Regions from separate parts of the Dactylosporangium sp. NPDC051485 genome, predicted to be linked through region 1. Evidence: riboswitches for the same ligand, from Rfam matches in the RefSeq annotation. Region 1 holds a riboswitch; each other region holds the start of a gene.
What was found. A riboswitch is a leader RNA that binds a small molecule or an ion and turns the genes downstream of it on or off. The one in region 1 is predicted to bind cyclic di-AMP.
Positions count from the first base shown of each region.

Region 2: linked by a shared signal. The riboswitch ahead of AB0M46_RS24025 (hypothetical protein) and the one ahead of AB0M46_RS13185 (NlpC/P60 family protein) in region 1 are both predicted to bind cyclic di-AMP.
Region 3: linked by a shared signal. The riboswitch ahead of AB0M46_RS34390 (C39 family peptidase) and the one ahead of AB0M46_RS13185 (NlpC/P60 family protein) in region 1 are both predicted to bind cyclic di-AMP.

Region 1 is NZ_JBFAZW010000018.1:89,262-96,303, forward strand. It holds gene AB0M46_RS13180 (LamG domain-containing protein) at 1-641, shown strand, start outside; cyclic di-AMP (ydaO/yuaA leader) riboswitch at 753-896, shown strand; gene AB0M46_RS13185 (NlpC/P60 family protein) at 950-1,903, shown strand; gene dcd (dCTP deaminase) at 1,950-2,528, opposite strand; gene AB0M46_RS13195 (MarR family transcriptional regulator) at 2,509-2,994, opposite strand; gene AB0M46_RS13200 (pyridoxamine 5'-phosphate oxidase) at 3,062-3,568, shown strand; tRNA gene AB0M46_RS13205 (tRNA-Gly) at 3,578-3,648, shown strand; gene AB0M46_RS13210 (Hsp70 family protein) at 4,155-6,830, opposite strand; gene AB0M46_RS13215 (hypothetical protein) at 6,983-7,042, opposite strand, start outside.
Region 2 is NZ_JBFAZW010000042.1:65,936-76,857, reverse strand. It holds gene AB0M46_RS24030 (glycoside hydrolase family 19 protein) at 1-770, opposite strand, end outside; cyclic di-AMP (ydaO/yuaA leader) riboswitch at 1,050-1,206, shown strand; gene AB0M46_RS24025 (hypothetical protein) at 1,216-2,235, shown strand; gene AB0M46_RS24020 (exopolyphosphatase) at 2,327-3,274, shown strand; gene AB0M46_RS24015 (phosphatase domain-containing protein) at 3,284-4,351, opposite strand; gene AB0M46_RS24010 (hypothetical protein) at 4,516-4,791, shown strand; gene AB0M46_RS24005 (hypothetical protein) at 4,921-5,640, shown strand; gene AB0M46_RS24000 (AAA family ATPase) at 5,630-6,592, opposite strand; gene AB0M46_RS23995 (RNA ligase family protein) at 6,589-7,350, opposite strand; gene AB0M46_RS23990 (alpha/beta hydrolase) at 7,526-9,130, shown strand; gene AB0M46_RS23985 (OmpA family protein) at 9,201-10,238, opposite strand; gene AB0M46_RS23980 (helix-hairpin-helix domain-containing protein) at 10,271-10,922, opposite strand, start outside.
Region 3 is NZ_JBFAZW010000075.1:16,382-27,303, reverse strand. It holds gene AB0M46_RS34415 (alanine--tRNA ligase-related protein) at 397-1,557, shown strand; gene AB0M46_RS34410 (hypothetical protein) at 1,642-1,767, shown strand; gene AB0M46_RS34405 (hypothetical protein) at 1,903-4,494, shown strand; gene AB0M46_RS34400 (hypothetical protein) at 4,438-4,674, opposite strand; gene AB0M46_RS34395 (C40 family peptidase) at 4,685-5,683, opposite strand; cyclic di-AMP (ydaO/yuaA leader) riboswitch at 6,080-6,222, shown strand; gene AB0M46_RS34390 (C39 family peptidase) at 6,229-6,984, shown strand; gene AB0M46_RS34385 (ferredoxin reductase family protein) at 6,968-8,347, shown strand; gene AB0M46_RS34380 (FMN-binding protein) at 8,372-8,872, shown strand; gene AB0M46_RS34375 (M56 family metallopeptidase) at 8,908-9,867, opposite strand; gene AB0M46_RS34370 (BlaI/MecI/CopY family transcriptional regulator) at 9,864-10,235, opposite strand; gene AB0M46_RS34365 (MFS transporter) at 10,616-10,922, shown strand, end outside.

The DNA.
Region 1 (7,042 bases):
TGTCGCCGTCGCCGTCGCCGAGTCGCGCCCCGGTCGCCGTGCGCTACACGTTCGACAGCGGGCTCGGGTCGCTGCATTCCCGGCAGGCCGAGGGCGGGGAGCTCGCCATGGTGCCGCACGACGGCGGACTCGCCGTCCGATTTCCCCAGAAATGTGCACATTACGGGGCTCCCAGTTGTCCGCGCGCCATCCTGCAGAGCGGGCCCGTCGGGTTTCTCAATCCGGGCCGCGGCGCCTTCACCTATGGGGCCAGCGTGCTCATCGGGCCCGATGAGACTTCCAAGGGCGCCAATGTCGTGCAGAAAGGGTTCTCGGTCGGTGGCAGTCAGTTCAAGTTGCAGGTCGACGGCGAGGCCGGGCGGCCCAGTTGCGTGATTGTCGGCACTGCCTCGGCTACCATTTTTGTAGCGCTCGCATCGCGGTCCGTCGCTGACGGGCGGTGGCACCGGCTGGCGTGCACGCGCGGTAACGCGCTGCTCACGGTGGCTCTGGACGGCGTCGAGGTGGGACGCACCGCAATTCCTTCGTCACTGTCCATTGTGAATGACGATCCACTGTGTATTGGCGGCAAGGGGACCAGTGCGAACAATGATCAGTTCGTCGGCGTAATCGACGACGTCTACGTCACTCGATTCGCGTGATTTTCGGAACAAATCGGACAGGAATCGCACACTCCCTTGAACCTGGGAACCCGGCCCCCTTAACGTGAATTCCCGTCGGGGCCGGACGTCCGCGCCAACCAACGGCGCGCCGGCCTGACACCGCCGAGTCGAATCGAGCCGGGGACCCACGCGTCCCAACCGGGGTGAATCCGCGTCGTGCACCTGAGCGCGCGGTAGGGCGACCTTCCCGCCCGAACCCGTCAGCTAACCCGGTAGGCGGTCAGGGAAGAAGGAGTAGCTCCTCGGTGGAGACCCATCTGAGGTGGACGAGGCGGCCCAGTCGTCTGGTGCGGCTCCTCGTTGCCACCCTCGGCGGTCTGTCTCTCGCGATCGGCATCACAGGGGGCGCCCACGCGGACCCGACGCCGGGCGAGATCGAAAAGCAGATCGACGACAAGTGGAACCAGATCGAGCCGATCATCGAGCAGCACAATCAGCTCAAGATCGAGCTCGCCGCCAACCAGACCAAGCAGAAGCAGCTCGAGGCGCAGATCGCGCCGCTGCGGGCCCTTGTCGACGCGGCCTTCGACAAGGTCAGCGCGTTTGCGGTCATGCAGTACAAGAACGGGCGCTTCTCCAAGCTCGACGCGATGCTCACCACCGGTTCACCGGACACGTTCATCGACCAGATGACGATGCTCAACATGCTGGCCAAGGACGAGCAGGACAGGATCAAGGACGTGCTCGTCGCGAAGCGGCAGTACGACGCCCAGAAGGGCCCGATCGACGAGCTGGTCGCCAAGCAGGCCGAGCAAGAGGCCGCGATGGCGCAGCAGGAAACCCAGATCAACGCCGAGATCAAGAACCTCAACGACATGCGGACCAAGGCCTACGGGTCGTCGGGCGGCACGGGGAACCTGCGGCCGGTAGCCTGCCCGTTCGAGTACACCGGTGGCCCGGGCGCCAAGGCGGCCCAGGTGGCGTGCTCGGAGATCGGCAAGAGGTACGTGTGGGCCACCGAGGGCCCGAACACGTTCGACTGCTCGGGGCTGACGCTGTACGCCTGGAAGCAGGCCGGGTACACGCTGCGGCACTACACACAGTGGCAGTACGACGACACCACCCGCGTCTCCCGGGCCAACCTGAAGGCCGGCGACCTCGTCTTCTTCTACAAGGACAACCACCACGTCGGGCTCTACGTCGGCGGCGGCTGGATGGTCCACGCACCGAATCCCAGCCAACCGGTGCAGATGAAAAAGATCGATGCAGAGCCGATTTCGGGGTACGGCAGAGTCGCCTAGCGACAGGGCGGGTCCTTCGGGACCCGCCCTCTTCACTGCGTCAGCGCTATTGCGTAGGCCAGGTCTTCCAGTTCTGCCACGAGCGGCTCGGCGTCGGCCCGCGCTGCCCCTGGTACCGCGAGCCGTAGACCGCCGAGCCGTACGGGTGTTCCGACGGCGAGGACAGCCGGAAGATGCACAGCTGGCCGATCTTCATCCCCGGCCACAGGCGGATCGGCAGGTTCGCCACGTTGGACAGCTCCAGCGTCACGTGCCCGGAGAAGCCCGGGTCGATGAAGCCGGCCGTGGAGTGCGTCAGCAGCCCGAGCCGCCCCAGGCTGGACTTGCCCTCCAGCCGCCCGGCGAGCTGGTCGCCGAGCGTGATCACCTCGAGCGTGGAGGCGAGCACAAACTCGCCGGGATGCAGCACGAACGGCTCGCCGTCGCCGACCTCGACCATCGAGGTGAGCTCGTCCTGCTGGATGGCGGGGTCGATGTGGGTGTACAGGTGGTTGTTGAAGACCCGGAACCACCGATCGAGCCGCACGTCGATGCTGGACGGTTGCACCAGCGCTTGATCGAACGGCTCGAGGCGCAGCTGGCCGCCCTCGAGCTCCTTGTACAGGTCACGGTCGGATAGCAGCACCCTCTGAGGTTAACGGTGCCGCCTCGTCGGCAGCTTGTGTGGTGGCTTGGAGAGCTTTTTGCAGCACATTTGCCGCGATGTCCAGTTCTTCCCTGGTGTACTGCGAAAAAGCCGCCCGCAGGTGCACCCCCAGCGGCGCGAAGAACGCGTGCGCCAGCTCCCGCGCCGACGGTCGCATGTGCAGCACGATCCGTCTCCGGTCGGCGGGGTCGGGCCGGCGCTCGATGTGCCCGGCCCGCTCGAGTCGCGCCAGGAGCGCCGTGGTGGCCGCCGGCGAGAGGGACAGCCGCCGAGCCAGCTCCCCGGCCGTGAGCGGCTCACGCTCCTCCGCCGCCCGCCAGACATGCGCCACGGCGTTCATGTCGGTGCGATGCAGCCCGTGCGCCCGCACGAACACGTCCACGAACCGATCGGCCTCGACGTTGAACTGCCGCAGCAGGGCGATCAGCTCCTCCGCTCCGCTCACCGCTTCAGTTTGCCTCTTTCGGGAAATCTGGCAATCCTCGTACACATGTTCGAGTAGCGTCGACTGTATGGCAACCTGGGCTGACTTCGCGGCCGCCGAGCCGGACCTGGCCGCGGCCATCCACAAGCTCGTCTGCCAGTACGGTCCGGGCCTGGCCTACCTGGCCACGGTCCGCCCGGACGGCGGCCCGCGCATCCACCCCGTGTCCCCGGTCATCACCCCCGCCGGCCTGTTCTGCTTCGTCCTGCCGTCCCCGAAACGCCACGACCTGGACCGCGACGGCCGCTACTGCCTGCACAGCTTCCCGCCCGAGGACTCCGACGACGAGGCCTACCTCTCGGGCCACGCCACCCCGGTCTCCGACCTGGAGCTGATGAGCACCCTGGCCACCACGATGCGCGCCGCGCCGAGGGTGGACTGGCGGCTGTACGAGCTGTCGGTGGACGTCGCCCTCCTGGTCCACCACGACACCCCGACCACCGCAACCCACACCGTCTGGAAGCCCAAAACCCGACTCCCCCCGAAACCTCGCCAGAATGGTCCGTGCACGAAGCCCGTGGATTCGGTACAGTAGGCGTCGCTCGCGGGTGTAGTTCAATGGCAGAACATCAGCTTCCCAAGCTGACAGTGAGGGTTCGATTCCCTTCACCCGCTCGGACCTAGGGGCCCTCTGTCCACGGAAAGCGTGGACCGGGGGTCCTCGCCTTTTCTCCTGGGGCCCGAGCCCCAGACCCCACGATCTGTGGTGCTCGCGGTCGTGGTTGCTACGCACCAAGCACCTTCACTTTCCTGCCGGCTGACGCCTGGCGCGTCTGGGTGCCGTCGCAATCCTTCGTGACGGTCACCCGTGGCCGGGTCCAGGGCCTCGGCGTGGGGCGACGGCGTGCCGTGGGTGCGGACTGGTGGGTCGCTCTGACGGGTCCACGCAGATCGGTGAGGCGTGCGGCCAGCGGAATCGCGTCGCTGGCCGTGGCTGGGTTCCTGGCGGCACGGTCTTCTACGAAGGGCACGGCAAACCTCTTCGAGAACGCCGCTTCGCGTACCTGCCGGTCGGGCCGACTGCGGAGTCGAACACGGGGTCGTTCGAGGGCCCAGGTTCCGATCGCTCGGCGGCGGTTGGTACCGATGGACCGCGAGCTGGTAGCCGTGGGTGGTCCGGGCTACTTGGCGTACTTCCAGATGGTGTAGTCCTTGGCGCCGGGGCAGATGAGGCTGGTCGAGGTCCACCCGCAGCCGGCCGAACGGATCGTCGGGGTGCCGAGGCTGGTCCGGAGTTTGTTGTCGAGGTCCAGGCCGTGGAGGGTGACCGGCGCGGGTTTCGTGCCCAGGGTGCCGGTGAAGACGAAGGCGCGGTTCGTGTCGATGCCGACCAGGGCGCCCTCGTGGCTGGCCACGGTGGTGCCGCGGGTGTCGTAGACGGTGCCGCCCTTGGTGGTGTTGACGATCAGGTAGCGGTCGTTGTAGTCGCCGCCCAGGGACTGTAGGGGGCGGCGGAGGTCTACGTCGGGGGCGGGGACGCGCCAGACCTGCTCGGCGGTGGAGCCGGAGCGGTAGCGGGCGAACTCGCGGGTGGACTCGTCGGTGCCGACCTGGTCGATGACGCACAGGTCGCTGCCCTTGGAGCAGCCGCCGATCCAGACCGGGGAGCGGTTGGCCGGGCCGTGGAAGCCGGGCTGCGGGTTGCTGTTCGAGGCGGTGACGGTGCTGACCTGATACTCGGTCTGCTGGTTGGCGTACACGAGGCCGTCGAAGCCGACCCGGCCGACCGGGGCGGTGTCGGGGATGTCGGCGACCTTCTTGGGTTCCTTGGCGCCGATGTCCCAGACGGCGCCGCCGGCGGCCACCAGGACAACGTTCGTGGTGGTGTTGGTGGGGCCGAGCAGCCGCCAGCCAGTGGGGAGGCCGATCGTTGTGGTGCCAAGGCCGGAGGCGACCTTGCCGGTGACCGAGGAGATTCGCGACATCTGATTGGTCTTGCGGTCCAGCCACAGCAGGGGTAGGGCACTGCCGGTCGACGGGTGGGCGTCGCCGGCCATCAGGATGCCGTCGGCGCCCACGGCGGACGTCCACTCGGTGCCGTCGATGTTGTTGACGCCGACGAGTTGGCGCTTGCCGTTCTCGGGTTCGGCCAGTGCCACGATGTAGTCGCCGATCATCAGCGCCTGGCTCCACTTGGCCGCGTCGCCGACCTTCTTGCGCTTGGTGGTCGAGGTGCTCAAGTCCAGGGTCGCCACGTCGACCGCGCGGCCGATCTGGGTGACCGTGTGGGCCTTCTTCTCGGTGAGGAACGCGGTGGCGAAGTCCGTCTCGGTCATGCCCTCGACCTGGATCGAGGCCGTCTGGGACAGCGTCTGGAAGGTGGGCTTCGGCTTGATCACCTGCCAGAGCCCGTAGACGGCGCCGCCCATGCATCCGAATACGAGAGTGAGGATCAGCAGGACGCGCAGCGCCGTCTTGCCGCCGTTGCGCCGGCGCGGTGGTGGCGGCGGCACTGGCATTGGGCGCTGATAAGGAAACGCGGGCGGCGGCATGACCGGCACGGGCCGCGGCGACACCGGCGACACCGGCGTAGCGGAGACCGGCGCCGGCGCGGGATAGGCGGACACCGGCATGACCGGCATCGGTGGGCGTTGCAGCGGTACCTGATGCGGCACGCCCGACGTTGAGATGCCGGTACGGGTATCGAACATGCCCGTGGTCGGCGCCGGAGCGGGCGGCTGCCGGAGCGGTCGCGGTTGCTGCGGCGCGGTCTGGGCGATCAGATCGGCGAGCGCACCCTCCGCGACCGGCAGCTCCGGCTGCTCCAGCATCGTCGGCGCCACCCCGAGTTCGGTGTGCAGGGTGTGCGCGACCAGCGGGATCCGGCTTGCTCCGCCGACCAGGAACACCACCGACAGGTCGGCCGGGGTCAACCGGCTGCGCTCGACGGTGGCGATCAGTTCGGCCACGCCGCGGCGTACCAGCGGCCGGGCCAGCGTCTCGAGCTCGTCGCGGGTCACGTGCAACGAGCCGCTCACCCCGGGCACCGCAACCGACGCCGTGGTCGCGCGGGACAGCATCTCCTTGGCGGACCGGACCTCGTCCCAGAACTGCCGCCTGTGCCGCCGGTCGAGTTCGGTGGTCGGCTGCGAGATCGGCAGCCAGACCGCCGGTTCGGTGCGCTCGAGCTGCTGCCCGAGGTACGCGACGAGCGCCGCGTCGATGTCCAGTCCGCCCAGGTCCTCCACACCGCCCCAGCCCAGGACGGTGAACCCGGTCGCCTCCCGGCGCACCATCGCCACGTCGAGCGTGCCGCCGCCGAAGTCGAACACCGCGATGGTCCCGCCCGACGGAACCGGCCGACGCATGACGTCGGTGAAGTACCGCGCCGCCGCGACCGGCTCCGGCATCAGCCTGACCTGCGGCCAGCCGGCCCGGGTGGCCGCGTCCTGCAGCGTCTGCCGGCGCAGGCTGCCCCACGCGGCCGGGTAGGTGAGCACCGCCGGCGGCAGGAACCCGACCGCCTCGCCAGCCGCCCCGGCTACCGCGCGCAGGACCGCGGCGAGCAGGTCCACGACCGGCACCTCCCGCCCGGCCAGCAGCACCGCACCGTCGTCGATGCGTTGTTTGGGGTTGGGCTCGTATCCGCCCGGATCGACCTGCGCCATCCGCTCGGCGTCCCGGCCGGCGTGGATGGTGCCGGTGCTGTCCACGTAGACCCCGGATGGCAGCACGGGCCGTCCGTCCACGAGCAGCGGCCGGGTCCGGCCGTCCGGCCAGCGGAGGATCGCCACGGTATTCGAAGTCCCGAGGTCGATACCGATCGCATGCCCCGACCCCGCCAACGGAGCTGTCACGGCCAGGATCGTACGCGGTGCGGCCCCCGCCGGGCGGCCCGTGAGTTCCGGAGCGGTTACCCTGTGCGCCTGGTCACGACCGGCTGCGGGCTCAGCGGGCCGGGGCGAGCAGCCGGTCGCGGAGGAGGGTGCCCGGCTCGTCGAACCACTCGTCATGTCGCCGTGGGCGGCAGGTAGGCGCGGCTGACGCCGGGCCCGCCGCCGGTGCGGCG
Region 2 (10,922 bases), on a different contig from region 1:
TAGTAGGCGGCCCGGCCGGCGGGGCAGCCGTAGGACTGGCCGGCGTCACAGTAGTTGGGGTAGTTGGCCGTGTTCTGCTCGACGATGTAGACCAGGCCGCCGGTTTCGTGGTTGACGTTGGCCAGGAAGGCCGCGGCCTCCTGCTTGCGGGCCGCGTCGGAGCCGGTGCGGGCGAAGGCGGGGTAGGCCGACAGCGCGGCGACCAGGCCCGAGTACGTGTAGAACGAGTTCCGGCTCGGGAACATCTGGTTGAACTGCGCCTCGCTGACCACGAAGGCGCCGCCCGACGAGGTGGGAGGGGGAGCGGTCGTGGGAGTCGTGGGAGAGGAGCCGCAGGAGTACGGGTCCCAGTACCAGGTGCTGACCACGGGGCTGTAGCCCGGGTTGTCGTGCTCGGCGATGTAGAACTTGCCGTCCGTGAACTTCACGATGTCGCCGGTCACGTAGTTGTGGCCCTGGACCCAGGCGGGGAAGCTGCACGCGCCGGCCGTGCCGGTCTGGACCGGCGGGTTGGTCGGGGTGCTGCCGCCGCAGGTGCCCTGGTCCTGCCACACGCCGGTGGTGCCGGGCGGGGCCTCGTTCTGGGTCCACCACTTCGCCAGGTAGTTGTGGCCGTTGCGGGACGCGGTCATGCCGCCCGTGTAGACGGCTGTGGCCTGCCACGCGGGGGCGCAGGCGGCGGCGGAGGCGGGCATCATGTTGAAGAACGCGACCACTCCGCTCACCACCGCCATCGCGGCGAGCATGGCCAGCGCGCGGACTCTCGACACCCTCGATCAACTCCTTCGGCTCCGGGCCTGACCTGCCCATCCGACCAGCCGGAGGAACGCCGAAGAGTGAACATCATCATTTCATGAACAACATTTACGGTACCGTTGAGACAGCACCACAACGCCGCGGTCAGAGACGGCGACGTCACTCACCGCGACCAATCCCGAGGCATTGACGTGATCTGCATCACTGCAAGGCCCCGAAGCTGATCTACGCACAAACGGTGCGGTGCGCGAATTCCGCCCCGTCGGTACAGTGACCCACGGTCACGTCCACGGGCGTGACTGCCGCCCAATCGCCGTCCGTGGCGAGCCGGGGACCCACCGTTGCGTTGGGGTGAATCCGCCCTCCTGGAAGCCCTTCCGGGAGCGGTGGTAGGGGTCGTTCCGTCCCGAACCCGTCAGCTAACCCGGTCGGCGGCCGACGGAAGGAACAACGAACCAGATGTCATCGCGACATCACTTCCGGCGCGGACTCGTCGCGCTGCTGGCCGTGATCGCGTTCGGCGGGATCGGCAGCCTCCCCGCCGCGGCCGAGCCGGGCGATCCCGGCAACGAGGGCGCGGACGTCAATCCGACCCTCGGCTCCGTCCTGGAGTCGACGACCCGGGCCTGGACCGACGCCAAGGCCAGGTTCGACGCCTCGGTCAAGCACCAGGGCGAGCTGACCGTGCAGCTACAGGCGACCGAGGCGCAGCTGGCGAGCTTGCAGGACCAGGTGTCGGCGATCGCCATCGCGGCCTACCAGACCGGGCCGCTGACCACGTTCGCCGCGCTGATGGACGCGGACAGCCCCGACAGCTTCGCCGAGCGGGCCGGCACCATCAACGAGCTGGCCCACCACAACGACAACCTGCTGCGCCAGCTGCGGAAGCTGCGGGAGGCCCAGGCCTCGCAGAAGAAGGCGCTCGACGACGAGGTTGCCTCGCAGCAGCAGCAGGTCGCCACCATGGAGCAGCAGAAGAAGGAGGCGGAGAAGGCGCTCGCGCTGGCCGGTGGGCCGAGCAAGGGCTTCGTCTCGGCCAACCTGCCGCTCGCCGACCCCGTGAAGCGCAACTCCGACGGCTCGCTGCCGAAGGAGTCGTGCAGCGTCAAGGACCCCACCACCTCCGGCTGCATCACCCCGCGCATGATCCACGCCATGCAGGAGGCGCAGAAGGACGGCTTCAAGCGGTTCGTGGCGTGCTTCCGCCCGAGCGGCCCGTACGAGCACCCCAAGGGCCGGGCGTGCGACTTCTCGGTCCAGACGAAATCCGGCTTCGGCGGCGTGGCCACCGGCGACGACTTCGTCTACGGCTCCAACCTCGCCGCCTACTTCGTGAAGAACGCCGATCGGCTCGGCGTCATGTACGTCATCTGGTTCAAACAGATCTGGACACCGGCGGCCGGCTGGCACCATTACAGCGGCGTGGCCGGCGACCCGTCGAGCGATCACACGAACCACGTGCATCTCTCCATCCTGTAAAGCCATCCTGGAGCCCCGCGAATCCTCACGTTCGTGCCGGGCCGGTCGATAGGGAGACCGTCGACCGGCCCGCCGTGCGAGGGGATCCGCAGTGAAGTACCGTCTCGTGACCCGCAGCGACTTCGACGGCCTGGTCTGCGCGGTCCTCCTGCGCCAGCTCGACCTGATCGGCGACATCACCTTCGTGCACCCGAAGGACGTCCAGGACGGCTCGGTCGACGTCGGCCCCACGGACATCCTCACCAACCTGCCGTACGCCGCGGGCGCCCACATGGTGTTCGACCACCACCACTCGGAGGCCCTGCGCACCGGCGGCCAGGCGACCAACCACGTCATCGACGCGCAGGCCCCGTCGGCGGCCCGCGTGATCTATGACCACTACGGCGGGGCCGAGCGCTTCCCCAACATCTCCGACGAGCTGATGGAGGCCGTCGACCGGGCCGACTCCGCGCAGTACGACATCAGCGAGATCCTGCAGCCGATCGGCTGGACCTTGCTGAACTTCCTCATGGACAGCCGCACCGGGCTGGGCCGCTTCCGCCAGTTCCGCATCTCCAACTACCAGCTGATGATGCAGCTCATCGACGCCTGCATCGACCACCAGGACGTCGAGGAGATCCTCGGCCTGCCCGACGTGGCCGAGCGGGCCGAGCTCTTCCGCGAGCAGCAGGACCTGTTCGTCGAGCAGCTGCGCCGGGACTCCCGGATGCACGGCGACGTGGTCGTGGTCGACCTGCGCGACGAGGACGTCATCTTCGCCGGCAACCGGTTCATGGTCTACGCGCTGTTCCCCGAGGCCCGGGTCTCGATCCACGTCATCTGGGGCAAGCAGAGGCTCAACACCGTGTTCGCCGTGGGCAAGTCGATCCTGGACCGCAGCTCGCCGACCGACATCGGGGCGGTCATGCTGCGCTACGGCGGCGGCGGCCACCTCGCCGCGGGCACCTGCCAGGTCCCGCACGAGGACTCGGAGCGGGTGCTGGGCGAGCTGATCGACAAGGTGGGCGCCCCGGTGAGCTCGGCCGCCGGTCGCGCCTGAGCGGGACCCTCAGAGGATCTCGGTGTCCCGCAGCAGCCGCCACAGGCCGGCGCCGTCGGGAGCGCCCAGCCAGCGCCGGTCGTTGGACGGGAAGCGCTTGGAGCTGCCGGCCACCCCCGGGAACGCGCCGGCCAGCACCGCCTGGGTCGGCGAGAGGTGCCGGATGGCCACGGCGGCGATGCTGTCCGGGTGCTCGGCGGCGAACTCGGCGTAGATCTCCGGGTCGTGCTGCCCGTCGTCGCCGACCAGCAGCCACCGGATGTCCGGGAACTCCTCCGCCAGCCGGGCCAGCGACGCCCGCTTGTGCGCGTGCCCGCTGCGGAAGAACCGGTCCGGCTGCGGCCCCCAGTCGGTCAGCAGCAGCGGCCCCGCCGGATACAGGTGCCGGGACAGGAACCGCGTCAGCGTCGCCCCCACGTTCCAGGCGCCGGTGGACAGGTAGAAGACCGGGGCGCCCGGGTTGGCGTTGACCAGCCGCTCGTACAGCACCGCCATCCCCGGCACGGAGGCCCGCGCGTGCTCGTCGAGCACGAACGTGTTCCAAGCGGCGAGCAGGGGCCGCGGCAGCGTGGTCACCATGACGGTGTCGTCGACGTCGGAGACGATGCCGAAGCGGGTGGTGGCCGGGTCGATGATCCGGATGGGCGCCTCGACCGGGGCGCTGTCCTCGCTCTGCAGTGTGACGGTGGCCCAGCCCGGGGCCAGGTCGGCCTCGACCACGACGTCGACGAAGCCACCGCGGTCGCAGCGCACCTCGCGGACGCGCCCGCCGGCCTCGATGCGGACCAGGGCGTTGCTCACCGACACCGCCGTGAAGGAGCGCCAGCCGCGCAGCTTCTTGAGCCGCTTCGGGGGCCTCGGGTCGATGCGGGCGAGCAGCACGCGGCCGAGCACTCGGACCCAGCCGGGGCGCCCGTCCGTGGCGGCGGCGCCGTAGCCGGTGTAGGCGGTGACCGCGACCTTCCAGCCACGCCGGCGCAGCCGCCGCTCGAGGACGCCGTGGATGGCGTCCTCGATGCGCGCCGCCCGGTGCAGCGGCACAGGCGCGCTGGTGGGCGCACTGGGGACCAAGGACACGGCCCAACCCTGTCACAGGCGGACGGAGACCGCACCCCGCTAACCTTCAACGCTGTGTGACGAGTACGCGACGCTGGCATGAAACCGTGAGCCCGAACCGGAAGAATTCTCCTAGCGTGAGTGCCATCAGGAACACGCCTGTATGAGCGCACGGGAGGTGCGAGATGGCTACCACATTCGAGGCCGTTCGGGCCGAGGCGCTGTTCGCCTCCGACCTGCAGTCGTCCCAGGCCCCGGCGGGCGGGCAGATCCGCGACGCGGTCGCGGCGACCCTGCGCCGCATCGGCATCCAGGGCTGCGCGGCGCGGGTCGCGGGCGAGTTCGGGGACCACCCGGAGACCGCCGTCGCCCGCATGGCGTGGGCGCTGGCCCTGGTCCGGGCCACATACCCGGCCGGCGGCCCCAGAATCCACCGGGCACTTCGCCGGCTGGCCGCTTGAGCACCAGGCCCGATGGAATCACCGGGTCCGATGGACATGAGCACGACGTGAGAGATTTTCACTGATTGCCCCGATCGTGCAACTTGTCCGCTCCACACTGGGTGCACTCGGACAACCCAGGAGGACAGCGTGGAGCAGCACAAACTCACGATCGACATGAGCGACGCCACGATCGAACAGCTGCGCGACCACCACTTCGCGCTCTTCGGCATGCACGCGATCGCCACCTCGGCGAGCGGCGCCCCGACGATCTGGCTCTCCGTGCACTACCTCGAGCGGCACCTCGAGGTGGCGTGGAGCGAGACGTACTCCATGTTCACCACCCGCCACGCCACGCAGGTGCCGAGCACGAAGGTCGTCGCCACCCACAACTACCCGGCGCCCCTCGGCAGCGTGCTGACGGTCGCGGGCAACGACGGGGCCGGCATCGTGACCCCGGGCGGGCCGGCGGGACACATGGAGATCGACAACGCCGGCCGGGTCGAGCTCGGCGCCGGGCTGTGCGCGCACGACACGCACGGGATGTACCAACCGGTGGGCATCTTCGACCTGGTCGACGTGGACCTCTTCCAGCCCGTCCCCAAGGTCGCGTTCTTCTTCTCGCCGATCCCGCACATGGCCGGCGAGATCGCCACCCGCTCGCTCGGCCCCGGGGTGCTGCTGGACTACCAAATGGCCCGCAACCGCTCGCTGGAGATCGAGTACGACCTGCACAACGGCTGGAGCACGCAGAACCGACCGTTCGCGCGCCCGATCGCGGCCAACGAGCCGCTCAACCCGCTGCTGCTGATCCGCTCCTCCGCCCTGCAGGCCCTGGCGATGCAGCGGCAGCGCACGACTAGCCGTTGAGGATCGACGACACCGAGTGCGCCTCGGTGATATCGGGTGGCTCCCAGCGCCCGGCCATGCGGTCGATCACCGCCGCCGGCACCCGCCGCTCGCGGGCCCGGTTGCGCCGATGGACGACCTCCGGCGGTGCCTCCACGCTCACCGCCTCGACCCGTGCGCCGTAGCTCGCGGCCAGCCCGACGCACCGCGAACGCAGCGCGCGGGTCGTGTTCGTCGCGTTCCACACATATGCCACCCCGGCCCGCAGATATTCGCGGGCCCGCGCGTACGCCGCCGCGATCACCGGGCCCTGGTCGCCGGTCGGCCGCACGCCGAGCTCGTCGCGCAGGTCATCCAGGCTGACCACGGGCACGCCGGCCCGGTTGGCCGCGACCCAGTGATCCTTGCCGGCACCCGGCAGCCCGGACAGCACGGTCACCGTGCACCGCGTGTCGTCGAACGCCGCATAATCGGGGTCCCGCCCGGGCGTCCGGAAATACGCGAACCGGGCATGATCGGAGGCGAAGCCGCGAGGCTTGTCGAGACAGCCAATTTCCCGGGTGTACTGCGTAAAGAGCGCGACTTCCTCCACCAGCCGCACATCCGCACGCCGCAGCGCCTCCGCGGTCGCCAGCAGCCCGAGGTCGTCGTTGCGCGCGAGCAGGCTGACCCGGAACGCGAGCCGATCGAGGTCGGGTCGCTCCAGCGCCCCGAACGGCAGCCACGCATATCGCACCAGCGCGGCCACGTGCTCCCGCCAGGCGATCGGCGCCCCGAGCCCCCACAGCGCCTTGCGCGCGGCGTGCTCACCGGCGTCGAGCAGCAGCGCGGCGGCGAACACCGGGGCCCGCTCGGCCTCGGGCCGCGCCCGCCACTCCTCGATCCCGCCCAGCGCCCCCGCCACCGACGGGTCGGCATCCGGCAGCACGGCCCGGACCTGCTCGGGCCGGATCGCCCACGCCGGGAGGGTCATATCCGAACTCGGTTGGCCACGATCGGCCGATCCTGCCAGTGACTGCCCGAGTCGAGGATCGCGGTGTGGAAGCTCGGACGAACCCACTTGTATCTCCCGAGCACCGTGTCGGCGTCCTCGAGCTTCAGGTACAGCCCCTCCATGTCTTCGGACATATCGGTCTCCCGCAGGACGCGGTCAGGGTCGGCGCCCCCGGCGCGCGCGGACTCCTGCAGCGTGTCCTTCCATCCATCGGTACGGCACGTCGAGGGGCCGACCAGCGCGGTGAGCCCCGCCAGGTCGGCGAACGCGCCCACCTTCAGCACGGGCACGGACGCGACGCCGAGGCCGTCGAGCAGCTCCCGGCGGCGCGGGGTGGACAGGAATGCGTCGGATTGGCGGTCGTACACGTCGAATTCGCAGAAGTGGTGGGGCAGCGCGTCGTAGAAGCAGGTGTGCTTGGCGTAGAGCCACTCGCCGTACAGGATAAATCGGTCCTTCAGCACGGACCGCAACACATGGCTCATCCCGGCCGCCCACGCCTTGAACGGCGCGAACTGCTTCTCCCGCGGCCCGCCGGTGAGATAGTGCCCGCGCGACTGCAGCAGGAGCGCCCCGTCGGGATCGAAGCTGATCGCGGCGTTGGCGCCGTCCAGCTTCTCCTCCACGACCAGCTCACGGCCCGCCAGCTCGGCGAACGGCACCTGCGCCAGGTCGTGGTCGCCCGGTTGCAGCCGCGAACCCTGCAAATGGGGCGTCCTGGGGTACTTGCGCAGCATCAGACCGTTGTACCGGAGTCGATTCCCCCGGCGACACGGGTTTTCTCGGGTGAGGGAAAGGGTGTTGCTGCTTCCGCGCGGCGGCGGGGCTCGCAAGCATCGTCATGACATTGTTTGGCCCGAATCACCTGCTCCGAGCGGCCTCTCGCCGCCAGGCAAGTTTGGGAGGGTTGTCTTGACGAACAGAACCGTGAAGGGGCTGGTCCTCTTCACCGCTGCGGCCACGCTCGCGGCCGTCGCGCCGGCCTCGAGCGCCCTGGCCGCGCCCGCCTCGCCGGGCGGTGACTTCGCCGGAGCGGCGTCGATCCCGTGGGGCCAGTGCGCGAGCCCCGGCCTGCAGCGCCGCGGCGCCGAGTGCGGCCTGCTCGACGTGCCGCTGGACTACAGCAAGCCCAACGGCAAGAAGATCCAGATCGCCGTCTCGCGGATCAAGCACAAGGTCGCCGACAAGGACTACCAGGGCGTCATGCTGGTCAACCCGGGCGGCCCCGGCGGCTCCGGCCTGACCCTGTCGGTCCTGGGCGAGTACGTGCCCAACGGCGCCGGCGACGCCTACGACTGGATCGGCTTCGACCCGCGCGGCGTCGGCTCCAGCGTGCCGGCCCTGCACTGCGACGACAGCTACTCCGACGGCCCGAAGCCGGAGTACATCCCGGTCAACTCGCAGCTCGAGAAGACCTGGCTGAACCGGTCCAAGGGCTACGCCCGGGCCTGCGGCAAGGCCGGCGGCGAGCTGCTCAACCACCTGACCACGGTCGACTCGGTCAACGACATGGAGTCGATCCGCAAGTCGCTGGGCGCGAAGCAGATCAACTACTACGGCTTCTCGTACGGCACGTACCTCGGCCAGGTCTACGGCACCCTGCACCCCGACAAGGTCCGCCGCATGGTGCTCGACGGCAACGTCGACGTGCGCGACGTGTGGTACAAGGCCAACCTCAACCAGGACCTGGCCTTCGAGCGCAACGAGAAGATCTGGTTCGGCTGGCTCGCCAAGTACGACAGCGTCTACCACCTCGGCACCACCGCGAAGCAGGTCGAGCAGCGCTTCTACGCCGAGCAGAACAAGCTGCGCACCGCGCCCGCGGGCGGGGTCGTCGGCGCCGACGAGTGGACCGACATCTTCCTCTACGCCGGCTACTACCAGTCGACGTGGCTGGAGCTGGCCGACGAGTTCGCCGGCTGGGCCAACGACCGCAACACCGACCTCATCCTGCAGGCCTACGAGGACTGGGTGGCCCCCGGCGACGACAACGGCTTCGCGGTCTACAACGCGGTGCAGTGCACCGACGTGCAGTGGCCGCAGAGCTGGAACCAGTGGAAGACCGACAACTGGCGGACGTTCCTGCAGGCGCCGTACATGACCTGGAGCAACGTCTGGTTCAACGCGCCGTGCCTCTACTGGCCGGGCAAGGTCCAGAAGCCGACCAAGATCGACGGCTCGAAGGTCAAGAGCGTGCTGTTCGTCGGCACCACCCTCGACGCGGCCACGCCGTTCGAGGGCAGCCTGCAGGCCCGCCGGCTCTTCCCGAACGGCAGCCTGCTGGCCGAGGTCGGGCAGACCACGCACGCGAACTCGCTCAACGGCAACGCCTGCATCGACGACACGATCGCGGACTACCTGGCGACCGGCAAGCTCCCGCAGCGCAAGGCGGGCGACAAGCCCGACAAGAACTGCGACGCCCTGCCGCAGCCGGACCCGACCGCGGCCGCGCTCTCGGCGAAGTCGCTGCGCGTGGACAGCGCCGTGCGCGAGCCGCTCTACCCGGTGCGCCACTGACCGGTACCACTTCCAGTACCGCTGCAAAAAGAAGGGGCGCGGCCGCGTTGGCCGCGCCCCTTCTCCTTCGCTACTGCTGCACGATGAACTCGACCCGCCGGTTCACCGCGTTGGCCGCCTCGTCGATGCCGGGCACCTTGGGCCGGCTGTCGCCGAAGCCCTTGGAGGTCAGCCGGTCGGGCGCGATGCCCAGCGAGACCAGCGTGTCCAGCACCGTCTTGGCCCGCGCCTCGCTCAGCGCCTGGTTGTGCGCGGGGGTGCCGGTGAGGTCGGTATGCCCCTCGATGCTGACCTTGATGTTCGGGTTCGACCTGAGGATCGAGGCCGCGTTCTGGACCACGGCCACGCCCTGCGCGGTCAGCGTGGCGCTGTCGTTCTCGAACTCGACGGTCGGCAGCGCGACCAGCTGGGTCTGCACCTGGGCCGGCGCGGCGGCCTGGCCGACGACGAGCTCGTCGCGCACCGTCGCGCCCTTGGCCGCCGCCTTCGCCGCCGCCTCGGCCTTGTCCTTGACCTCCTGCGACGCCACGGTGCCGGTCAGCGTGATCACGTGGTCGGTCAGGTCGATCACGCCGGCCTTGGTGTCCTTGCCCAGCGCGGCCATGACCGCGCCCAGCCCGGCCAGGTCGGTGTCGTCCGCGGCCCGCTTGGCGTCCACGGTGAGGGCGTCCTGCACGTTCCCGGCGCCGACGGCCTGCTCGGCCGCGCCGGCGAGCGCGGCCCGGTCGGCGTCGGCCGGCACCGTGCCGGTGAGCGTGACCTTGCCCCCGTCGACGAGCAGCTTGACCGAGAGCGGCCTCGGCGGGGCGGGCGGCTGCTCCACCTTCGGCGGGGCCTGCACCTCGACCACGCGCACCCCGTCGACGCCGAGGGTGACGTCGCGCGCCTTGTCCTTCTCGTCGGCCGAGCCGATCTTGACGGTGCCGTCCCGCCCGACGAACCGCACCTCGGCGTCGATACCCGCCTCGGCCAGCGCCACCTTGGTCCGGTCGGTCAGGTTGTCCTCGACGGCGTGCCGGTGCGGCACCTCGAAGGCGACGACCAGCGCGGCCAGCCCGACGACGGCCGCGCCGATCGGGATGAGGGGGTGCCGCGGGCGTACCTCCACGCGGCTACCGCTCGCGGTGACCGTCCGCGCCATCAGGCCCGCCCGGTGTCGCGGCCGGCGACCAGGCGCCGGGTGAGGTCGGCGAAGCCTTCCTCATCCCCGTCGGCGAGGTACCGGGCCTGGCGGGCCCACGTGACGATGCTCGGCGCGAACCGCAGCCCGGCCGCCTCGATGGCCGCCCGGAGCGTGTCGACGTCGGCCGCGGCCAGCTGCGCGTAGGTGCGGATGCCGGAGGCCATCAGCGCGCCGGACATCTTGGGCCCGATGCCCTCGATCCGCCGCAGATTGTCCGCCGGTACGTCCTCCGCCGCCCCGGCCTGCGCCGGCACCACCGCCACGGGCTCCGGCTCGGGCCGCACCTCGGCCTCGGCCTGAGCCTCCGGCTCAACGGCAACCGCCTCCGCCCCGACCGCAACCGCCTCGGCCTCGGCCTCCGGCGCCGGCTCGACAATCGGCTCCGGCTCGACCGCGACGGCCTCGGACTCGGGCTCGGGCTCGGGCTCGGGCTCGGGCTCGGGCTCGACCGCAACAGGCTCGGGCTCGACCGCAACAGGCTCGGGCTCGACAATCGGCTCTGACTCCGGCTGCACCTCGGCCTCGGGCTGAGGTTCCGGCTCAACGGCAACCGGCTCCGGCTCGATGACAACCGGCGCGATCTCCGCAACCGGCTCCGGCTCGACCGCG
Region 3 (10,922 bases), on a different contig from region 1:
CGGCGTCTGCGCGGATGTTCACCGCGCAGCCGGCCGGCCACCAGGACGACCGGGTCGACTGCCGGACGTGCGGACGCTGCGCGGCACCCTCGACCACGGGCCGGGTCGGCCGACCCGGGGGCGACCTTCAACGGATCCGCGGTGCGCTCCATGATCGAGACAGGGCCGTCCGCCGCGTCGAGCCCGGATCGAAATGCGTGTGAGCCGGGCCGGGGGCCGCGCTACAGTGGCGGCATGACGATCAGGCGTACCGTCGCCGCGGCCGCGCGAGCTTACCGCTCGCCGGACGCCGCGGCCTGATCTCCTCTCCGCTTCAGCCGGCGACCGGAAACGGTCCGCCGGCCTTTTCGTGTGCCGTGGTCCGCGCTTCCGGTCCGTCCCGAAAGGGTTCCCGACATGGATTCGACCTGGTCGACCCGGCAGGTGCTGAGCACCTTCCTCGACTTCTACCGGGAGCGCGGCCACGCGCTGCTCGACGACGCCACACTGATTCCGCCGCCGGGCGATCCGGTGCTGTTCACGAGCGCGGGGATGCATCCGCTCACGCCATACCTGGAGGGCCGGGCGCACCCGCTGGGCCGGCGGCTCACCGGCGTGCAGCGCTGCCTGCGGACCACCGACCTCGACGAGATCGGCGACGACACCCACCTGACCATGTTCCAGATGCTCGGGTCGTGGTCCCTCGGCGACTACGGCGGCACGCAGAGCCTACGGTGGGGCTACGAGCTGCTGCGCGACGGCTTCGGGATCCCGGCCGGACGCCTGCACGTCACCGTGCTCGACGGCGATCGCGACACGTGCGAGACCTGGCAGCGCCTCGGTGTGCCGATCGAGGCCCTCGGCGAGGACGACAACTGGTGGTCCAACGGGCCGAGCGGCCCGTGCGGCCCGGACTCCGAGATCTTCGTGTGGACCGGCGACGGGCCGCCGACCGGCACACCGTCGAGCGACCGGCGCTGGAGCGAGGTGTGGAACCACGTGATGATGCGCTACCGCCGCCATCCCGACGGCACGCTCGGCCCGCTGCGGCAACCGGGCATCGACACCGGCATGGGGCTGGAGCGCATGGCGATGGTGCTGCAGGGCCGCTCGACGGTGTTCGACATCGACGTCTTCGAGCCGTGGCGGCGCAGCGTGTCGTCGCTGTGGTCGCCGTCGCGGCTGGTCTACGACCACCTCCGCGCCTCGGTGGTCGTCATCGGCGACGGCGTACACCCGTCGAACACCGGACGGGGCTACGTCCTGCGCCGGCTGATCCGCCGGACGCTGAGCACCCTGTGGCGGGTCGACCCGTCCCGGACCCTCGCGGACCTGCCGGTCGAGCCGATCGGGTCCACGGTGGAGCATCACGGCCTCACTGTGGACCCGCGCTACGTGCTCGACGTGCTGCTGTACGAGGAGCGCCGGTTCGCCGCGCTGCTGCGCCGGGGCAGGCCGCTCGTCGAGCGGCTCGTGGCGCGGGGACCGCTCACCGACGACGACCTGCACTACCTGCACGACACCCACGGCATCCCCCCGGACCTCGTCGAGGAAATGCTCACCGCCGGGCGGGAGTGAACGGCGTCGGGCGAGCGGCAGCTGGTGCGCCCGGACGGGACGCCGAGCGCGGATTCGCCGTCGCTGAGCCGGGCGGTGTGGCGGTTGCTCGCCACGCGCGTGTACCGCAACCTGCGTCTCGTGCACGACGTCCCGGACGGCTTCGAGCTGCTCGACGACGGCTACGGCATCGACGCGTGGCCGGACGTGCCGCTCTCCCTCAGCGGTTGATCACGCCCCGGTGCCCGCACGGGCCGGTTCGGCAACCTGGATAACGGCCGGCCGGGCGGCCGGTCGCGGGCGCTGCCTATGCTGGCGACCGCGATCGTGCCGTCGGGCGCGTGGCGGCGATGTGGGGGTTATGGCGTGGATCGGCCTGCTGGTGTGCCGGTGGAGGCGCAGTTCGCCGAGGGGTGGGAGGTGTACCCGTCGGGTCCGCGGTGGCCGGCGTGGGTGGCCGGGTCGTGGGATGGTGGCGAACGCTCCGGCACATGGCGGGTGTGGCGGCCGGACGGGTCGTTGCTGGAGGAGAGCGAGTGGCGGGCCGGCAAGCGTCGCGGGGCGTACCGGCGGTTCCACGACGACGGTTCGCCGGCGGTGTCCTGCGAGTACGCCGATGACGTGGTGGTGTTCGCGCACGGGTATCGGACGGACAACCCGAGCCGTGATCCGTTCTCGTTCGACGGGTGCGCGGCGGCGATCCGGAGCATTCGCAACGACTACGACGGGGACGTGTTGGTACGGACCCGCTGCTACGCGGCGGACGGCGGCGAGCTGACCATTGCCGGTGAACCGATGCCGCCCCGACCGGCCGGGGTGCCGGAGATCGCCAACCTCTACCCGAACGGGCTCTGGGCGATGGTGCGGCGGCGCGGCGGCGAGCTGCACGGGGTGGCCCGGCATTGGAACGCCGACGGGACGCCGCACATGATTGCCTACAATCGGGCCGGCCACGAGGTCGGACGCTGGGGGGACAAGCCGCTCGTCGAGGCGGCCCGGGACGGTGACGCCGCCTCGGTCGAGCTGTGCCTGGCCGCCGGTCTGGGCCGTTCGCCGGGGGCGGCGCGGTACGTCGCGTACGAGGAGCTGCCGGAGCTGGCGCTGCGGCTCCTGCGGCGGGAACCGGCCAGCGCCGCGGAACCGGCCGTCGAGGATGAACCGCCCGGTCCGCCGCCGGCCGGCGCGCCCGGCGACGCGATATGGGTGGCGGGCCTACGCGCATACGTCGTCGGCGACGTCGACGAGGGGACCGGTACCGCGATCGGGACCTGGCGAATCTGGGAGCAGAGCCGGTATTCGTCACACTACGAACACAGCTACGTCGAGGCCGACTTCGCCGACGGACGACGGGCCGAACGGCGCAGCTACTTCAGCAGTGGCGGACTGGTCAGATTGGAGCGTCGCGGGTCGGACGGCACGAAGCTGAAGCGCGCATGGGACCACCGTCACCGCCTCGACTCCGAGCGGGAGTGGGCCGCCGACGGCACTGAGACGCTCCGGCGGTTCCACGACAACGGTGTCGCCCGCATGGAGCGGACCACGCGGGACGATGCGTTCGTGGTCGAGAGCTGGTTCGACGAGTCAGGAACCCGCACCGCCGAGGTCACCCCGACCGACGCCACCGTCGACGGTCAACCGGTCGATTGGTGGCGGGCCCTGGACGCCACCGGCGCGGTCATCGCCGAGGGGCCGGTGGAGCCCGGCACCGGCGGCGGGCCGGTAGGGCAGTGGCGGCTGTTCGGCCCCGGCGGCACCGACCTCGGCGACGTGTCGTTCGAGGGCCTCGACCGGTTGGCGAACAACGCCAACCTCGGCCGTGTCGCCCATGCCCTGCGCGCCTGGCACGCGGCGCCGGCACCGCCCGAGCTCGCCGGCGCGGACGCGGTGGCGTGGGACGACCTCGACACGTTCCACGGCCGCGGGAGCCACCTGCCGTTCCTGCTCAAGGGACTGACCGTGGCGGACCCGCACGCCTTCTCCGTGGCCCTGGCCGTGCTGTCGAACCTGCTGTGGCACCAGCACACGGTCGCCGAGGCCACGGGCCCGGCGTTTCGGTACATGACCGCATTGGTCGACCGGGTCGCCACCGACGACGACCGGAAGCGGCTGCTGGACCTGCTGATGGGTATCGCCACCCGGGACGGCTCACCCGCCGCCGTACACCGCCTCAAACGCATCCACGCCAGCCTGCCCGGCGACGCGACAAACCACGGTGCGGAATGCGCCTACCACGAGGTGCTCACCAGCCTCGCCGACGCGGTACCGACCTGGACGAGGCTCGCCGCCCACCGGCGGGCCGGGTTGCGGCGCCGCGCGGTCACGCTGCTCGCCGCCGCACCGGGCGCGGCCGCCGCGGATGCGTTACGGGACCGGCTCGCGACCGAACCGAAGCGCAAGATCCGGGCGGCGATCCTGCTCGGCCTGGCGCTGCACGACAGCGGCCCGCAGACCCGGCAGGCCCTCCAACCGCACCTGCGCGGCGACGACCCACTGCTGCGGTTCTGCGCCGCGCTGACCTGGGTCCGCCAGCACCACACTCCCGCCGCCGACGGTGTGCGGGTGCTCGTTGACGCGCTGCGCGGCGACCTCGTGCCGACCGGCTACGGCAGCCTGTTCCTCGGCGAAGAACCGTTGACCGACGTCACCACCGCCCTCGCCCTGCTCCCGGCCGACCAGGCCGGCGCGCAGCTGACCGAACTGTGCGCGGTCCTCGACCAGGTCAACGCCGTTGATGCCGTGTCTGTCGCCAACGCGCTGCTGGACATCGTCTTTCCCACCGCGGCGTACCAGGAGGGCGACCCCCTCACCGACCCACAGCGCACCGTCATCCGCGCCATCGCCGAGAGTGCCAACGTGTGGACGTTCGACGTCAACCTGTCCGGGGTCCTCGGCCGTAACGGGCTACCGAACCACCCCGACGAGTTGCACGCCCTGGCCGGCGCAGACTTGGCGTCCTGACCGGGCGTGCCCCATCGACAGATAGGTGGCGGGCAGGGCTGCCAGGTCGTTGCGGACGAGGACCGCGTCGGCGGTGGCCAGGGCGGGGGCGTCGTCGACGCCGTCACCGAGGACCGTGACCCGCTGGTTCTCGCGCTGGATGGCGCGGACCCGGTCGACCTTGTCGCCGGTGAGCAGCACCGGCGGGGTGTCAGCCGGGGCGGCGGTAGCCGGTGATGGGCCGGCCATCGAGTTTGGCCATGCGGACGTAGTCGCCCGTGGTGGGTGCGTGGACCATCCAGCCGCCGCCGACGTACATGCCCATGTGGTGCAGGTCGCTGTAGAAGAACACCAGGTCCCCGGGACGCAGGTCGGCCTTGGAGACCGGCTTGGCGTCGTCCCACTGCCACTTGGTGTAGTGCCGCAGCGTCACCCCGGCGGTGGCCCATGCGGCCAGGGTCAACCCGGAGCAGTCATAGCCCTTGGGGCCGGCCGCGCCCCAGATGTAGGGCTTGCCGATGAGCTCGCACGCCTTCTTTGCCGCGGTGCCGCCGGGCCCGCCGAGGTACTCGACCGGGCAGGCAACGGGCTTGAGGGTGCCGGTGGCGCCGCTGCTGCCGTACACCTGCTGGCGTAGCTTCTGCAACTCGGCGAGCTTGCCCTCGATCTGGGTCTTCTTCGCCGCCAGGTCGGCGTCCTGCGTCGCCTCCTGGGCGATGAGCGCGTCCAGTGCCTGCTTGTCGCCGGCGAGCTTGTCCCGGGCGGCGGCCACGCTCTGGATCTCGGCGCGTTCGTTGCGGGCGATCGCGTTGATGACCGCGAGCTGATCCAGCATGTCGGTCGGAGTGCCGCCGCCGAGCAGCACCTGCATGGTCGTGACCCGGCCGATCTTGTACTGCCGGACCGCGATATCGCTGATCTTGCCCATCGCCGCGTCGACCTGCGCCTGCAACGGCTGCAACTGCTGCTGCAGAGCCGCGGCCCTGGCCTGGTTGTCTTTGAGCTGGGTGTGCACCCGGTTGTACTGCTCGATGGTGGGCTCGAGCTGGTTCCACATCTCGTCGATCTGGGCTTCCAGCTCCGCCGGGGTCGGCTCGGCCTGCGCCGCCCCGGTGCCGGCCAGCAGCACCGCGACCGCGGTGAGCACCGCGATCGCGGCGCGTGCGGGGAGGTTGGTGGTCGGGACGCAGTGCGGGCGGCGTGGCGGCACGTGCGGCGGACTCCTTCTTCGCTACGGCCGCCTGGCGGGTTCGGGCCGCAACTGCGCTGTGCCGCGGATTGCGCGCCCGAGGGTCGCCGGGTCGGCACCGGGCGACCGCGTCGATCGGAGTTGATCGACGCCAGGTGCCCGGCCGCAGCAGACCTTACGCACTGTCTCCATCGAGCACAAGGCCATCTCCTACGGACAGTAGGAGATAAATGGCATTGATTTAGCTACATATTACCTGCTAGACTCGCTGGGCGAGCCCGTGTCGTGATGCTGGCAACGCGTTGCGTAGTCGATCGATGTGCGGCTTCTTCCAGCTAGCTGGCCTTGGCAGGGTGGTGGCCCTTGAGTAACGTCATGGCTCGCTTGGCCCGGTTCGTGCTCACCACAGGTGACGCCGGGGCAGGCCCGCTGAGTCGTGCATGCACGAGCCGGGGACCCACCGCACATCTGGGGTGAATCCGCGGGCCGACGGCCCGCGGTAGGGCGACCTTCGCGCCCGAATCCGTCAGCTAACCCGGTAGGCGGACGCGTAAGGAGATCTGCCTGTGCACAGCAGCCACCCCCTACAGCACCATGCCCGGCGCGCCGAGGGTATCCGCCGGCCGCGGACCACTGTGATCGCGTGCGCGCTGCTCGCCGCGGCGGCCGTGGCCGGCATCGTCCTCAGTCAGCTCAGCGATCCGCCGGCTGAGCGCACCGTCGCGGCGGGAGCCGTGCCGGCCACGCAACCGCCGAAGGCCGACGAGGCCGCGCCGCCGCTCGACAAGCCGGCGGCCGCCGCGCCGGCGACGATGCTCCTCAAGTACCAGTTCCAGTTGCAGCCGAACTACTACTTCTGCGGGCCGGCGGCCACCCGGATCGCGCTGACGGCGGCCGGTCACGCCGTCAGCCAGGACGAGGCCGCGGCCATGCTGGGCACCACCACCAGCGGGACGAACTCGGCCTTCGACACCACCCGCGTGCTCAACCGCGTGCTCGGGCACGGCAGTACGGTGTACCAGACCAGGGAGATCCCGGCCTACCCGGCAACGCCCGCGCAGGCCGCGCAGCTGCAGGCCGACGTGCTGGCCACGGTCGGCGGCGGACGGGCGATCGTCGCCAACATTGCGGGCCATGTGACCGACACCGCCGGTGCCGTGCACGCCTACGAGGGCGGTCACTACCTGACGGTCGTCGGATACCGCGACGGCGGCGGTGCGGTGAAGATCGCCGACCCGGCCGACCCGAGCGGGGACGGCACCTACTGGCTGAGCACTCCGAAGCTGGCCGACTGGATCTCCCAGCGTGGCTACTCGTATTGAGCACCGGCAGCGCCGATCGGCTGATGGCGGCCCGGCGGCGTCGTGGTGGCCGGACGTCCTGGGCCCGGCCCTGGCGTCCAGCGTCCTGGTCGTGGTCACGATGTGGGCTTCCGGTGGCGGCCTGCACGGCCTCGGCTCGCTGGCCGCCGGCGTCACGTCCGTCGGCCGGCTGACCGGGCTGGTCTCGGCCGATCTGCTGCTCATCCAGGTACTGCTGATGGCCCGGGTGCCGGTCCTGGAACGCGCCTACGGCCAGGACCGGCTGGCCGGCTGGCACCGGCGGATCGGATTCACCTCGTTCACCCTGATGCTCGCCCACCTCGTCTTGATCACCGTCGGCTACGCGCAAACCCTGCACCTGTCCCTGTTGCGCCAGGCCTGGGAGCTGGTTGCCAACTACCCGGGGATGCTGCTGGCGGCCGTGGGTACCGCGGCGCTGGTCCTGGTCACCGTCACCTCGATCCGGGCGGCGCGGCGCCGGCTGCGCTACGAGTCGTGGCACCTGCTGCACCTGTACGCCTATCTCGGCGTGGGCCTGGTCCTGCCGCACCAGTTGTGGACCGGCGCGGACTTCCTCGCCGCGCCGTTGGCCCGGCTGTACTGGTGGAGCGCCTACGGAGGTTGCGCCGGCGTGGTGCTTGCCTGCCGGCTCGGGCTGCCCGCCTGGCGCACGCTGCGGCACCGCATCGAGGTCGACCACGTCGTGGCCGAGGCGCCCGGGGTGTACTCGATTCACCTGCGCGGGCGGCGCCTGCAGCAACTGCCGGTCCGTGCCGGCCAGTTCTTCCAGTGGCGGTTCCTGTCCGGCCCGGGCTGGAGCCGCGCCCATCCGTACTCGCTGTCCGCTCCACCGGGCCCGGACCGGCTGCGCATCACCGTGAAGGCCCACGGCGACGGCGGCCGAGCCGTGGCCGGGCTGCGGCCCGGCACGAGGGCGGTCATCGAGGGCCCGTACGGCCGTCTCACCGCCGAGCGGCGCACCGCCCGTCGTGTCACGATGATCGCCGCCGGGGTGGGTGTCACCCCGCTGCGGGCGCTGCTGGAGGAGCTGCCCTACGCCGCGGGCGAGGCGACGTTGCTCTACCGTGCCGGGACCGAACCAGAGGTCCTGTTCCGCGACGAGCTCGACGATCTCGCCGCCACCCGCGGCGTGCGCGTGCGGTACCTGGTGGGCGCCCGCGCCGAGGACGGATCGTGGCTGCCGGCCGGATGGTCCAGCGCCTTGGACGAGCTGGTGCCCGGTGTCCGGCAGCACGACGTGTTCGTCTGCGGTCCGGATGCGTGGATGCAGGCGGTGGCCCGCGCCGCCCGGCAGGCGGGCGTGCGCGCCGACCGCATCCACCTCGAATGCTTCGCCTGGTAGCCCGGCTCGGAGGAGACGTTCCGCGTGCGCAGAATCACGCTCTGGCTGGCCGGCACGGCCGCGATGATCGTCCTGGTGTTCACCTACCGGACCTCAACCATGGGACCGGTCCGCCCGGTGCCCGCAGCCGCGGCACCGCAGCATGCCGACGCGACCACGGACCCTGGCAACCCTTCGCCGGGGCCGGACGCCACCGAGGCCGCGGCTGCGCCCAGCCCCGGCACCGTGACCCGGTCCGGCGCTGTCCTCGTCGTCAATGGCCCGGCCGTCGGTACCATCTGGGGTCCGGTCCAGGTCCAGGTCCGCATCGACGACGTCACCATCACCGATGTCACCGTGCTGCAGGCCCCCGGCGGGTTCTCCCGCGAACTCACCGCGCTCGCGGTGCCGCGGCTGCGCGCCCAGGCCCTGACGTCGCAGAGCGCCCGCATCGACGTGGTGTCCGGCGCAACCCAGACCAGCGAGAGCTACCGCACCTCGCTGCAGGCCGCACTCGACACCGCCCAGTTCCGGGTCACCCCGTGATCTCCTGCGCTGGCTAGGAGCAGCCCCGCGCGGGACTATGGGAACAGCGGTGACCGCTCGACCACGGCGGCGATCATCACCGGGACGGCCGGCAGCAGCAGGAAGAGGCCGGCGGCGGCGCGGGTCAGCGTGGCCGGGAGCGGCCGGGGCCGGTGCAGCAGCCGGTGCAGCCGTTCTGTCGCATCCCCGCCGTGGGCGGCCAGGAGCATCCCCGGGTCCGCTGCGCCGGGCCAGGTGGCGGACTGCCGGGCGCTGGCTTCGGCGAGCGCCACGAGCGCGCGGGCCAGCACGATCGGCGGGTTGGTGCGCACCGCGACGTCGTCGGCCCGCAGCTCGACGAGCCGGTGTACCTGCCGGACCGGGGCGGCGAAGCAGGACGCCCACGGAAACGCCTGGTCCAGCAGCCGCACCATGCGCAGCAGCCGGTAATGCCGGCCGGTGGCGTGCGCACGCTCGTGGGCGGCGACGGCATGCAGTTCCTCGCCGGTGAGGTGGTCGACGGCGGCCGAGGTGATGACCACGTCCCGTTCGCCGCCGCCGGGCAGCAGGTATGCCGCGGGCTGCTCGGCCGGCACCACCATCGCGCCGAGCTCCGGCAGCGGCCGGCCGGTGAGGCGCAGCAACCGGCGCATCCGGCGCCGCTGCCGCCGCTCGGCGCTGGTCAGCCGCCACCCGGCCAGTGTGACCCGGACGGTGATCAGGGCCAGCAGGCCGGCGCCGAGTCCCGCCGCGAGCTGTGCGACCGGTCCGTGCGCGCCGAGCAGCGCATCCAGGCAGATCTGCCAGGCTCGGCACACCAGGTCATGGGTGCGGTCCCAGTGCAGCATCGAGGACGCTCCAGCCAGAACGGCGCAGCCCAGCAGGGCGGTGCACCACATCTGCCAGGCGAAGATGCCAAGCCGCGGTGCCCGGGTCACCCATCCGGCGCGGGCCAGTCGCGGCCCGGCCATCCCGACCAGGATCGCGGCGTAGGCGGCCAGCACGAGCGGGGTCACGATCCGGCGATCTTCCGCTCGTAGGTGGTCAGCGCGGCTCGCAGCGCGGCCGCCTCATCGAGGGTCATCTGGCCGAGGAAGTGCAGCAGCGTTTGCTCCCGGTCGCCGCTGTCGGTCAGCGCCGCACGCATCAGCCCGGCCCCGTACTGCTCCCGGGTGGCGACCGCCGCGTAGACGTGTGCCCGGCCCTGCGGGGCCCGGCGCAGCCAGCCCTTGCGGTGCAGCTTGTCCATGACGGTGAGCACCGTCGTGTACGCCAGGTCGCGTTCCTCGGACAGGGCGGTGTGCACCTGCCGCACCGTGACCGGTCCGTCCGCTGCCCACAGCTGCAGCATCACGGCGGCCTCCAGGTCTCCGAACCCGTGCACCGACACCTCCCGGACGAGCGCCGGCGTACTCCCGGCCCCCCGATGCTACGGCGGCGCCCGCCGGCCTGGCGACCTCCCATCCGCACCGGCCATGGTCCCGGCGAAACCTCGCACGCTGCATCGGAGTGCGAACCAGACCGGTACGCCTTGCCCGATCTAGCGCGTCAACATGCGGCAGGTCGCGATCTGGTGTGACCAGGGCGGTAGGGCATCTCCTATCCAATATAGGAGGCACCTTCGGACGCTGCGGACAGGCTGCGGTCGGTAATCGATGCGTCGCGTGCCCTGGGTCCTGCCGGGTTGACACTGATACCCCCAGGGGGTAATTCTGTCCCGTGCAGATACCCATACCCCCTAGGGGCATAGAGGAGTGATGTGTGATGGCATCCCGATCCCGGAAGCGATGGGCGTTGGGGCTCATCGCCCTGGCCCAGTTCATGGTCATCATGGACACGTCGATCATCGGCGTGGCGCTGCCGCGCATGCGGCAGGATCTCGGGTTCTCGGCGGAGAACCTGTCGTGGGTGTTCAACGCCTACGTGGTGGCGTTCGGCGGGCTGCTGCTGCTCGGCGGCCGGCTGTCCGACCTGTTCGGCGCCCGGCGGGTCTTCGGCATCGGCTGGGTGATCCTGCTGGCCGGGTCCGCCGCCGCGGGCCTTGCCGACGGCGTCGCGGTGGAGCTGGCCG